Regions from separate parts of the Enterococcus sp. AMC2644 genome, predicted to be linked through region 2. Evidence: predicted binding sites of a transcription regulator. Region 2 holds the regulator's gene; each other region holds the start of a gene.
The links. Region 2 encodes NrdR, which represses ribonucleotide reductase genes. Its sites were predicted from a motif close to ACACNATATATNGTGT; they were not measured.

Region 1 (3,294 bases), 520 kb from region 2:
AAAGGAAAAAATGCGCCAGCTTATAATATTCGTGTTGTTAATAAAATTTCCTTCAATACAAAGCATCCGTTTCTAGAGGATTTTATTTTTCTAAAAAATACAGTTGGTGATACAAAGGATGGTACAATTGCCAAAGCAACGATTCCAAGCCCAACAATGATTTTGCGTCAAGAATTACTTGCTAATGACGGCTCATCAAAAATTAAAGAAATTTACTCTAATTTAGAAGACTTCTATTACGACTTAGGTCAAACTTATCAACAAGCTATTCAAGCCTTTTATAATGAAGGCTGTCGTTACCTACAATTTGACGATACTAATTGGGCATTTCTAGCTGATGCAGCAAAACGTGAAGCTTTACTTGAAAAAGAAATTGATCCTTCTGAAATTGCAAAAATTTGTACAACTATCATTAATCATGCACTAGAAAACAAACCCGATGATTTTTTCATTACAACACATATTTGTCGTGGGAATCATGCCTCTTCTTGGTTATTTTCGGGTGGCTATGAACCAATTGCTAAAGAATTATTTGCAACAAATTATGACGGCTTCTTTTTAGAATATGATTCTGACCGTGCTGGAGATTTTGAACCATTACGCTATTGGAAAAATCCAAATAGTAAAGTTGTTTTGGGATTAGTCACCTCTAAATTTCCTGAACTTGAAGATCCTGAAGAAATTAAAGCTCGAATTCAAGAAGCTACTCATTTTGTTCCCTTAGAAAATCTAGCAATTAGTCCTCAATGTGGATTCGCATCCACAGAAGAAGGCAATAAATTATCTGAAGAGGAACAGTGGGCAAAAATTGATTTATTGCAAAAAATTGCTGCAGATATTTGGGCATAATTAAAATCAAAGAAAGATTGAAAATAATCAATCTTTCTTTTTTCATTTCACTTGTGAATTTAAAAACTTTACAGAATTTCTTTTTACTTTTTGACGTTTTTCAGCTACAATATATAAAGTGTGTTTCGCTTTAAACCCCACTATTCATCGCACTCGATTATGAAAAGACTTTTAAAAAACCACAACAAATAGTGTTTCCCTTATTCACAAACACTATATATAGTATTTTTTCATTTGACTTTCTCCGACAGTTCATTATACTATTCATATAAGACAAATGACCTGTGATACATAAGGAGGAACTATATATGAACATCAAATTATTTTCAAAAAACAACTGCATGCAATGTAAAATGGCTAAACGCTTTTTGGCAGATAACAATATTAGCTTTGAAGAAATCAATATCGACAATGAACCCAATGCTATTGATTGGTTAAAAGAGCAAGGTTTCCAAAGTGTTCCTGTTATTACATCTGATGCAACAACCGTTGTCGGCTTCCGCCCAGATCAACTACGCCAATTAGCAAGCTAATTTTCGTTCCAAAGAAAATCAGATTTACCTTGGATTTGTCCGTCACCTGTGACTAGCAAGTCCATTTTTTTATGAAGTATTAAAATATAGAGATAAGGTTGTGTGTACGAATGAGTTTAAAAACGTTAAAAGACGTCACTTACTTCAAGTTAAACAATGAAATCAATCGTCCAGTGAATGGACAGATTCCATTACACAAAGATCAAGAAGCTCTCGTAGCTTTCTTTAAAGAAAATGTCGAACCAAATACTAAAAAATTCGCTTCAGTCACAGATAAAATTGATTATCTAATTGCTAATGATTATTTGGAAGAAGCGTTTATCAATAAGTATACGCCTGATTTCATTGAAAAATTATACGCCTTTTTAGATGATCAAGAATTTCATTTCAAATCGTTTATGGCTGCCTATAAATTCTACTCACAATATGCTTTAAAAACTAATGATGGTACTGAATACCTTGAAAGTTATGAAGATCGTGTAGCATTTAATGCTTTATATTTTGCAGATGGCAATGAAGAATTAGCTTTATCTTTAGCAGATGAAATGATTCATCAACGTTATCAACCTGCTACCCCTTCTTTCTTAAATGCTGGAAGAAAACGCCGTGGTGAACTTGTTTCTTGTTTCTTAATCCAATTAACAGACGATATGAACTCTATTGGTCGTGGAATTAATTCTGCGTTGCAATTATCTCGTATCGGTGGTGGTGTAGGTATTACTTTGTCTAACTTACGTGAAGCAAGTGCTCCTATTAAAGGTTATGAAGGTGCAGCAAGTGGTGTTATGCCTGTTATGAAATTATTTGAAGATAGTTTTAGTTATTCCAATCAATTGGGTCAACGCCAAGGTGCTGGTGTTGTTTATTTGAACGTTTTTCATCCAGATATTATCAGCTTTTTATCTGCAAAAAAAGAAAATGCTGATGAAAAAATCCGTGTAAAAACATTATCATTAGGCGTGCTTGTTCCAGATAAATTTTATGAACTAACACGTAAAAATGAAGAGATGTACTTATTCAGTCCATATAGTGTTGAAAAAGAATATGGTGTTCCCTTCTCTTACGTTGATATTACAGAAGAATATGATAATTTAGTCGCTAACCCACGTATCCGTAAAACAAAAATTCGTGCACGTGATTTAGAAAATGAAATTTCTAAATTACAACAAGAATCTGGTTACCCATATATCATCAATGTAGATACTGCAAATCGTGCAAATCCTGTATATGGTAAAATTATCATGAGTAATTTATGTTCTGAGATTTTACAAGTCCAAGAACCTTCTGTCTTAAATGGCAGACAAGAATATGAAGTATTAGGAACAGATATCAGCTGTAACTTAGGTTCAACAAACATTGTAAACTTAATGGAGAGTCCAGACTTTGGTAAATCAGTTCGGACAATGACGCGTGCATTAACATACGTAACGGATGCTTCTGACATTGATGTTGTTCCTTCTATTCAAAACGGGAATCATTTGAATCATACAATCGGTTTAGGTGCAATGGGATTACACACATATTTTGCTAAAAATCAAATGGAATATGGTTCTCCAGAATCTATTGAATTTACAGATATTTACTTCATGTTGTTAAATTACTGGACATTAATGGAAAGTAACGCAATTGCTAAAGAACGTGGTGAAGTTTTCCATAACTTTGAAAAATCAGACTATGCAAATGGTCATTATTTTGAAAGCTACATTCAAGCTGATTATCAACCAAAATCAGAAAAAATTGCTGCGCTATTTGAAGGAATTAAAATCCCGACAGGTGCGGATTGGCAAGCATTAGCTGATGCAGTTAAAAAAGATGGCTTATATCATCAAAATCGCTTAGCCGTAGCACCAAATGGCTCTATTTCTTACATTAACGATACAAGTGCAAGCCTACATCCAATTACTCGTTTAAT
Region 2 (3,294 bases):
ACATAGTGCATTAAAACATTAATGACGCTGTTAGCTAATGGGCTTTTTTCAACCAAAGATTTCAATAACCAACTTTCGGAATCAGCTACAAAACTATGCTTTTCTTGTTTAATCGCTTGTAAAAAATCAGCTGGAGCTGTTGCTTCACTCATCTGAATTAAGCCAATATCTTGTTCAGAAAATCCTGATTGTCGCAACGTATTGAAGCGTCTGGTCTCAGTATCTTCCGAAACATAAATACTGGTCTTTTTTTGTGGTATTTGTTTCGTATGACGTGTGACAACTTTAGCAAGCTCTTTTTCATCTACCTTACCATCAATAAAAGACACAGCTTCAGTCATCAAATCAACTAATTCCATCTCATCGAATCCATATAGATTTTGATAGAGCAACAATTGATGATTAAAAGAGGTTGTAAAATTTGTACGCGAAATATATTTTTTCTCAGCTAGATTCATTAAAAAGTTCCAATCAATTTGAGAAGCATCTAATTGAATTCCACTGCTTTTATTCACATCATATACTTGCGCTATTTGCTCTAGTTTTGATGATTTTCGCATAAACGATTCTTCATTAATCGAACCATATACTTCTTTAAAGTGACTCGTAATTTCTTGATAAGCAGAAACATCGAGCTTTTTAGGTTTAAACCGTTCAACCATTTGATTAAATTTTCGTTCTCCAATTGCGCTCCATAGTAAGAAACTGTATGTCTCATCTTTAAAAAAGACTTGTGGATGTAACGGTTCTTCCAAACAATATAAAAATATCCGTCCAAATTCTAAATCTTCTTTCATAAAAACAGAAAGTAACCCCATACCTTCTAATTGTTTGCGCGCATTAAAAAAATCCGGTAGTCCAATATTCAACGCATTTAACATATCAATATGCGCAAAATCATTTTCAAATGAATCTTCTGCGTCACCTAATAACGCATAATACAGCGCTAAAGCTTGCGCACCAATAATTGGTTGGTAGAGGTACAATAACCCGTCGTTGCCTTCTTTAGTTAAAGGCAGGCTCTTGAACACTTGATAAATATGATTTGGTTGGACTTCATCCCAAGCGGTCTTCACAAAAGCCCCTCCTTTAAATTACTCATTTGCTTCTTTAGCTTTGTCAACAATGTCTTGTAATTCCTTTAAAAATACTGACATGTCTTTGAATTGACGATAAACACTTGCAAAACGGATGTAAGCAATCTCGTCTAAATCAACTAATTCTTCCATCACATACTCACCAATTAAGGTTGATGGTATTTCATTTTCGCCTCGTTCACGGATACGTGCTTCCACATGATCGACAATTTGTTCCATTTGTTCCATCGCTACTGGACGTTTCTCAGCTGAACGAATTAAACCACGTAATACTTTTTCACGATTAAACTCTTCGCGTGCGCCATTTTTTTTAATGACTAACAGAGGTGTTTCTTCTAATCGCTCAAACGTTGTAAAACGAAAGCCGCAGTTCTCACATTCTCGTCTACGGCGAATCGCACGACCGTCATCGGCTTGACGGCTATCAATAACACGAGAATTATTATGATGACATTTTGGACAGTGCATTTTTCCACCTCATTTATCTCTATTTATTTTAAATTTACTTAATGAATAAATTAAATTTCTTTCTATATTATAACACGTTTACCAGTTCTTCTGACAGAATAGACGAGAAAAAACTCTAGAAAACTCTAGAGTTTTTAATCTTTTTAAATAAAATTTTGTACTTTTAACCAACTTTTAACATTCTTTTTTGTTTCTTCAAGTGAATTTTGGTTATCAAATACAATATCCGCCCGTTCTCTTTTTTCTTCAATCGATAATTGACTAGCAATCCGTTGCAGCGCTTGGTCTTTTGTTAAATCATCTCGCTTCATTAAACGTTCCAATTGAACTGTTTCTGGAACATAAACAACAGCAATCTGATCCATCTCATCTTCATAGTGAGCTTCAAACAGTAACGGAATATCAGCAATTACTAAAGCTGCATCTTGATTATCAGCTATTCGTTGACTAATGGTTTCTCTTAAAATAGGATCTAATACTGCATCTAATTGTTTACGTTTTTGTTCATCAGCAAAAACAATATCACCAAGCTTTTTACGATTTAACTGCCCATTTTCCAACAAAACACCCTTCCCGAAAACAGAAACAATTGCTTGTAAGCCTGCTTGTTGTGGTTCAACAATTTCTCGAGCAATGACATCGCCGTCAACAATTGGAAATCCATACTCACGAAAAATGCGAACAACCGTACTTTTTCCTGTGGCGATACCACCCGTGAGACCTAAAACCATCGACATCAACCTCATCCTTTCCGTTTTTGACAAGTTGGACAGTAATGTGTACCACGTTGCGCAACTTTTATTTTAACAATCGGTGTTTGGCAACGTAAACAAGGTAAATCCGTTTGACCATAAGCATTGAGAGCTACTTGAAATGTTCCTGCTTCACCTAAAGCATTGGTATAAGAACGAATGGTTGTCCCTCCTGCTTCTACAGCTCTAGCCAAAACATCGATAATCGCTTGATGTAAACGAATGGTTTCACCTTCATTCAACCTATTTGCAGACGTTTCAGGGTGTATTTGAGCTTCCCATAACGCTTCATCTACATAAATATTTCCTAAACCCGTTACTAATTTTTGATCCAGTAATAGCGGTTTAATTGCTTTAGTTGATCGTTTTAGTTTTTCTTGAAATGTTTCCAAATAAAAGACGTCTGGCCTGGGCTCTGGACCTAATTGTTTAATACCTTTGTACAAACTGCTCGCATCCTTAGGAACCAAGACCATTCTGCCAAATTTACGTACATCGTTATAGAAAAGACGAGAATGGTCAGTAAAATTAAAAATAACATGCGTATGTTTGTCAATCGTATCTTGCATTTCAGGATCAAATTCATATTTGCCTTCCATACGTAAGTGTGAAATCATATCATAGTTTGTTAATTTGAAAATCAAAAACTTCCCTCGGCGATGAATATCTTCAATCGTTTGATTAATCAAACTTTCTTGGAAAATTTCTACTTCTGGCGACTCAATGATTCTTGGCCAGCGAACGTCGACGGATGCAATCGTTTTTCCTTTAATTAAATGTACAAGTCCTTTACGAACTGTTTCTACTTCTGGCAATTCTGGCAAATCATTTCACCTCTTTATTTGGCTTCATACCATGTTTTTCCCCAACTACTGTCAGTAACTAATGGTACGTGTAAGGAAACTGCTGTCTCCATCACTTCTTTGACAAGTTGGTTTAATTTCTCTAATTCATATTCAGGAACTTCAAAAACCAGT
Region 3 (3,294 bases), 1.1 Mb from region 2:
GACTGCTTCTAACGCTTTTGGATTTTGCTGTAGCATTGGGTATTCACAGTAATGGATGAAGCCACCACTACAGTAGTGTGGATAATCTTTTTCGAAGTCTAGCTTTTCAAAAGGTGTTGGATTTTTACGAACATCGTAGTGAAAGCTATTTGTATAATATTCTTTGTCAGTAATATTTTCAATTACGCCAAATTTTTCAGTATCTAGATGACAGAAACGATCGGTCAAACTTTCACTTGGTGTAGAATAAACACTAAAATGATAACCATATTTTTCTCCCCAGTCATCTGCATGGTTTTTTAGAGTACGTAAAATTGCTAAAGTGAATTCTTTGGCTTGTTGATTAGATTCCCAGTCGCCATTATAAAATGCTGCAGCAACTTCGTATAATCCGATATATCCTAGAGAAACGGTCGCCCGACGGTGATTAAACAATTCATCGACTGAATCGTTGGGTGCTAGTTTTTTTCCAAAAGCACCATGCATGTATAATATAGGTGCATTCGTTGGTGTAGCTTCTTTGCAACGTTCAATTCGGTATACAAGAGCATCTTTTACAATTTGTAGACGTTCTTCCAGAATTTGCCAGAACCTTTCTTGACTGTGTTGTGCCTCGATGGCAATTCTTGGTAAATTCAAGGTGACAACTCCTAGGTTCATACGTCCAACATTAACTTCTTGTCCATTCGCATCTTTCCATCCTTGTAGGAAAGAACGACAGCCCATAGGCACTTTAAAACTCCCCGTTAATTCCACGATTTTATCGTAATTTAAAATATCAGGGTACATCCGTTTAGTTGCACATTCTAACGCCAATTGCTTGATATCGTAATTAGGATCTTGTGGTTGAAGATTCACGCCTTTTTTGATGGAGAAAATTAACTTAGGGAAAATAGCTGTTCGATGCTCGCTACCTAAACCATTTATGCGATTTTGTAAAATGGCTCGTTGAATTTCTCGTTCAAACCAATTTTCCCCTAATCCAAAACCAAGAGAAGTAAAAGGCGTTTGTCCATTTGATGTAAATAGTGTATTGATTTCATATTCTAAACTTTGCATGGCATCAAAAATATCTTTTTTAGTCTTTTTACGAGCAAAAGCTGTTTGGCGCTCCTCCCCTTCAATCCATTCTTGTGCATCTGCTAAATGTTTTTCATAGTTTTTCTTAGCAAAAGGAGCTAAAAGCTCATCAACTCGATCAGCAGAACAACCACCATATTGACTTGAGGCAACGTTAGCAATAATTTGTGAGATTTGGGCTGTCGCTGTTTGAATCGATTTAGGAGCTTCCACTTCAGCATTGCCCATTTTGAAACCTTCATTTAACATTTTTTTAAAGTCAATCAAGCAGCAATTAGTCATTGGTGAATAGGGGTGATAATCTAAGTCATGATAATGAATATCCCCTTTTTGATGTGCATTGGCTACATGAGGCGGTAACATTTTTAATCCGATTGATTTTCCCACGATTCCGGCAGTTAAATCACGTTGAGTGTTAAAAACATTACTGTCTTTATTGGCATTTTCATTGACGATACTCTGTTCCTTGTTCATTAATTTTTCAATAGTAAAGTTAATATCTGTTGCCTGGCTCCGTTCGAAATCACGTTGGGTGCGATAATGGATATATTCTTCAGCAAGAGCATAGTCATGTTGTTGTAAAAGTATATGTTCAACGATATTTTGAATCTCATAAATTTTAACAGTTTTTTGAAAACGTGCATCGATTTCATGGTTAATTTTAGTTACAAGATAATGTAATTGTTGATGATCCATGGGTGATAGTTTTCCTTGTACTTGTTGTTTCGCTTTAATCAAGGCATTGTAAATCTTTTGGTCATCAAAAGGAACTGTTCTGCCATCACGCTTTATGACTGTTATCTTAATTTTGTGCGTTGATGAGAAAGATTGTTCATCTTTTAATTTAGTTGCCATCATGCTGGTTCACTCCTTTGTTTGGTTCTTCTCTATCATAAAATAAAAAAAGTAGAATTTCAACTACATATAGTGTTTCAGTTTGTTTTATACGCTATATGTAGTATTGTTCAAAAGGCGATAAGGGTGATGATAACAAGCTTTTTCATTGTTTTGTTTTACACAAAATGTATAAAATTTTCTTTGTAGATTTTAGAGAATTAATTGAAAATATGCTAAGATACAAGAAAGAAAAGAGGCGAGGATCGTGAAAAAAATAATTGATGTCAAACATTTAACAAAAACTTATGGCACTCGTTTTAATCAAACGAAGGTGTTAGATAATTTATCTTTCAGTGTTGATCAAGGAGAATTTGTTGGTATTATGGGTCCAAGTGGAGCTGGCAAAACAACTTTGATGAATATTTTATCTTCGATTAGTCTACCAACGATGGGATCGGTATATATTGACGGCAAAGATATAACTCGAATGAAAGAAAATGAACTAAGTGATTTTCGTCGACAAAAAATAGGCTTTATTTTTCAAGACTTTAATTTATTGGACACACTCACAAGTAAAGACAATATTTTATTGCCTTTAGCAATTGATAAATTACCTATCAAAGAAATGGAAAAACGCGTACAAGATGTTGCTAATTTATTAGGTATTTCGTATTTGTTAAATCGTTATCCGGATGAGCTATCAATTGGTCAAAAACAACGAGTAGCCGCTGCAAGAGCGATTGTTGCACAACCATCTGTTATTTTTGCAGATGAGCCAACAGGATCATTAGATTCTAAATCAGCAACAGAATTGCTTCGTTATTTAAGTGAAGTCAATTTACACAATGATACCACCATACTCATGGTGACGCATGATCCATTTACAGCTAGTTATTGCAATCGCATTTTATTTATTAAGGACGGGGTATTTTTTGCAGAAGTCGTTCGTCGTGGGACGCGTAAAGAGTTTTTTGAAAAAGTAATTGATATGCAGGCGACAATTGGGGGAGGTGGTCGGCGGAATGCTCTTTAAAATTATTTGGCGTAGTTTTTTACGTCAAACACGGAACTACATTGTTTATTTTTTATCTATGACGACTGCCGTAATGATTTTTTATTCGTTTAGTGCAATGACATACGACCAGCCTTTAACCTTACGTGCTCGCCAAGATATTCAAATTGAAGGAGTCTTGACACTGGGAAATGTGTTTGTTGCCATGGTTGTTTTATTTTTTATGTTAGGTGCAAATCAGTTTTTTATCCAGCAACGACAAAAAGAGATAGGTTTGTATCAATTGTTTGGGTTAAGAAAATCACGGATTATCTTTCAATTTTTAATGGAAGTTATCGTTTTAAATGTTTTTTCTTTAGTTATAG

Region 1: the regulator NrdR is predicted to act here: its motif matches at 1,060-1,075, upstream of nrdH (glutaredoxin-like protein NrdH).
Region 3: the regulator NrdR is predicted to act here: its motif matches at 1,996-2,011, upstream of nrdD (anaerobic ribonucleoside-triphosphate reductase).

Annotation. Positions count from the first base shown of each region.
Region 1 covers NZ_CM177095.1:702,972-706,265, forward strand. The annotation lists gene AC4BC5_RS03445 (5-methyltetrahydropteroyltriglutamate--homocysteine S-methyltransferase) at 1-849, shown strand, start outside; gene nrdH (glutaredoxin-like protein NrdH) at 1,158-1,382, shown strand; gene nrdE (class 1b ribonucleoside-diphosphate reductase subunit alpha) at 1,493-3,294, shown strand, end outside.
Region 2 covers NZ_CM177095.1:182,602-185,895, forward strand. The annotation lists gene AC4BC5_RS00950 (replication initiation and membrane attachment family protein) at 1-1,076, opposite strand, end outside; gene nrdR (transcriptional regulator NrdR) at 1,095-1,565, opposite strand; gene coaE (dephospho-CoA kinase) at 1,709-2,302, opposite strand; gene mutM (DNA-formamidopyrimidine glycosylase) at 2,308-3,141, opposite strand; gene polA (DNA polymerase I) at 3,156-3,294, opposite strand, start outside.
Region 3 covers NZ_CM177095.1:2,176,111-2,179,404, forward strand. The annotation lists gene nrdD (anaerobic ribonucleoside-triphosphate reductase) at 1-1,938, opposite strand, end outside; gene AC4BC5_RS10525 (ABC transporter ATP-binding protein) at 2,183-2,950, shown strand; gene AC4BC5_RS10530 (FtsX-like permease family protein) at 2,940-3,294, shown strand, end outside.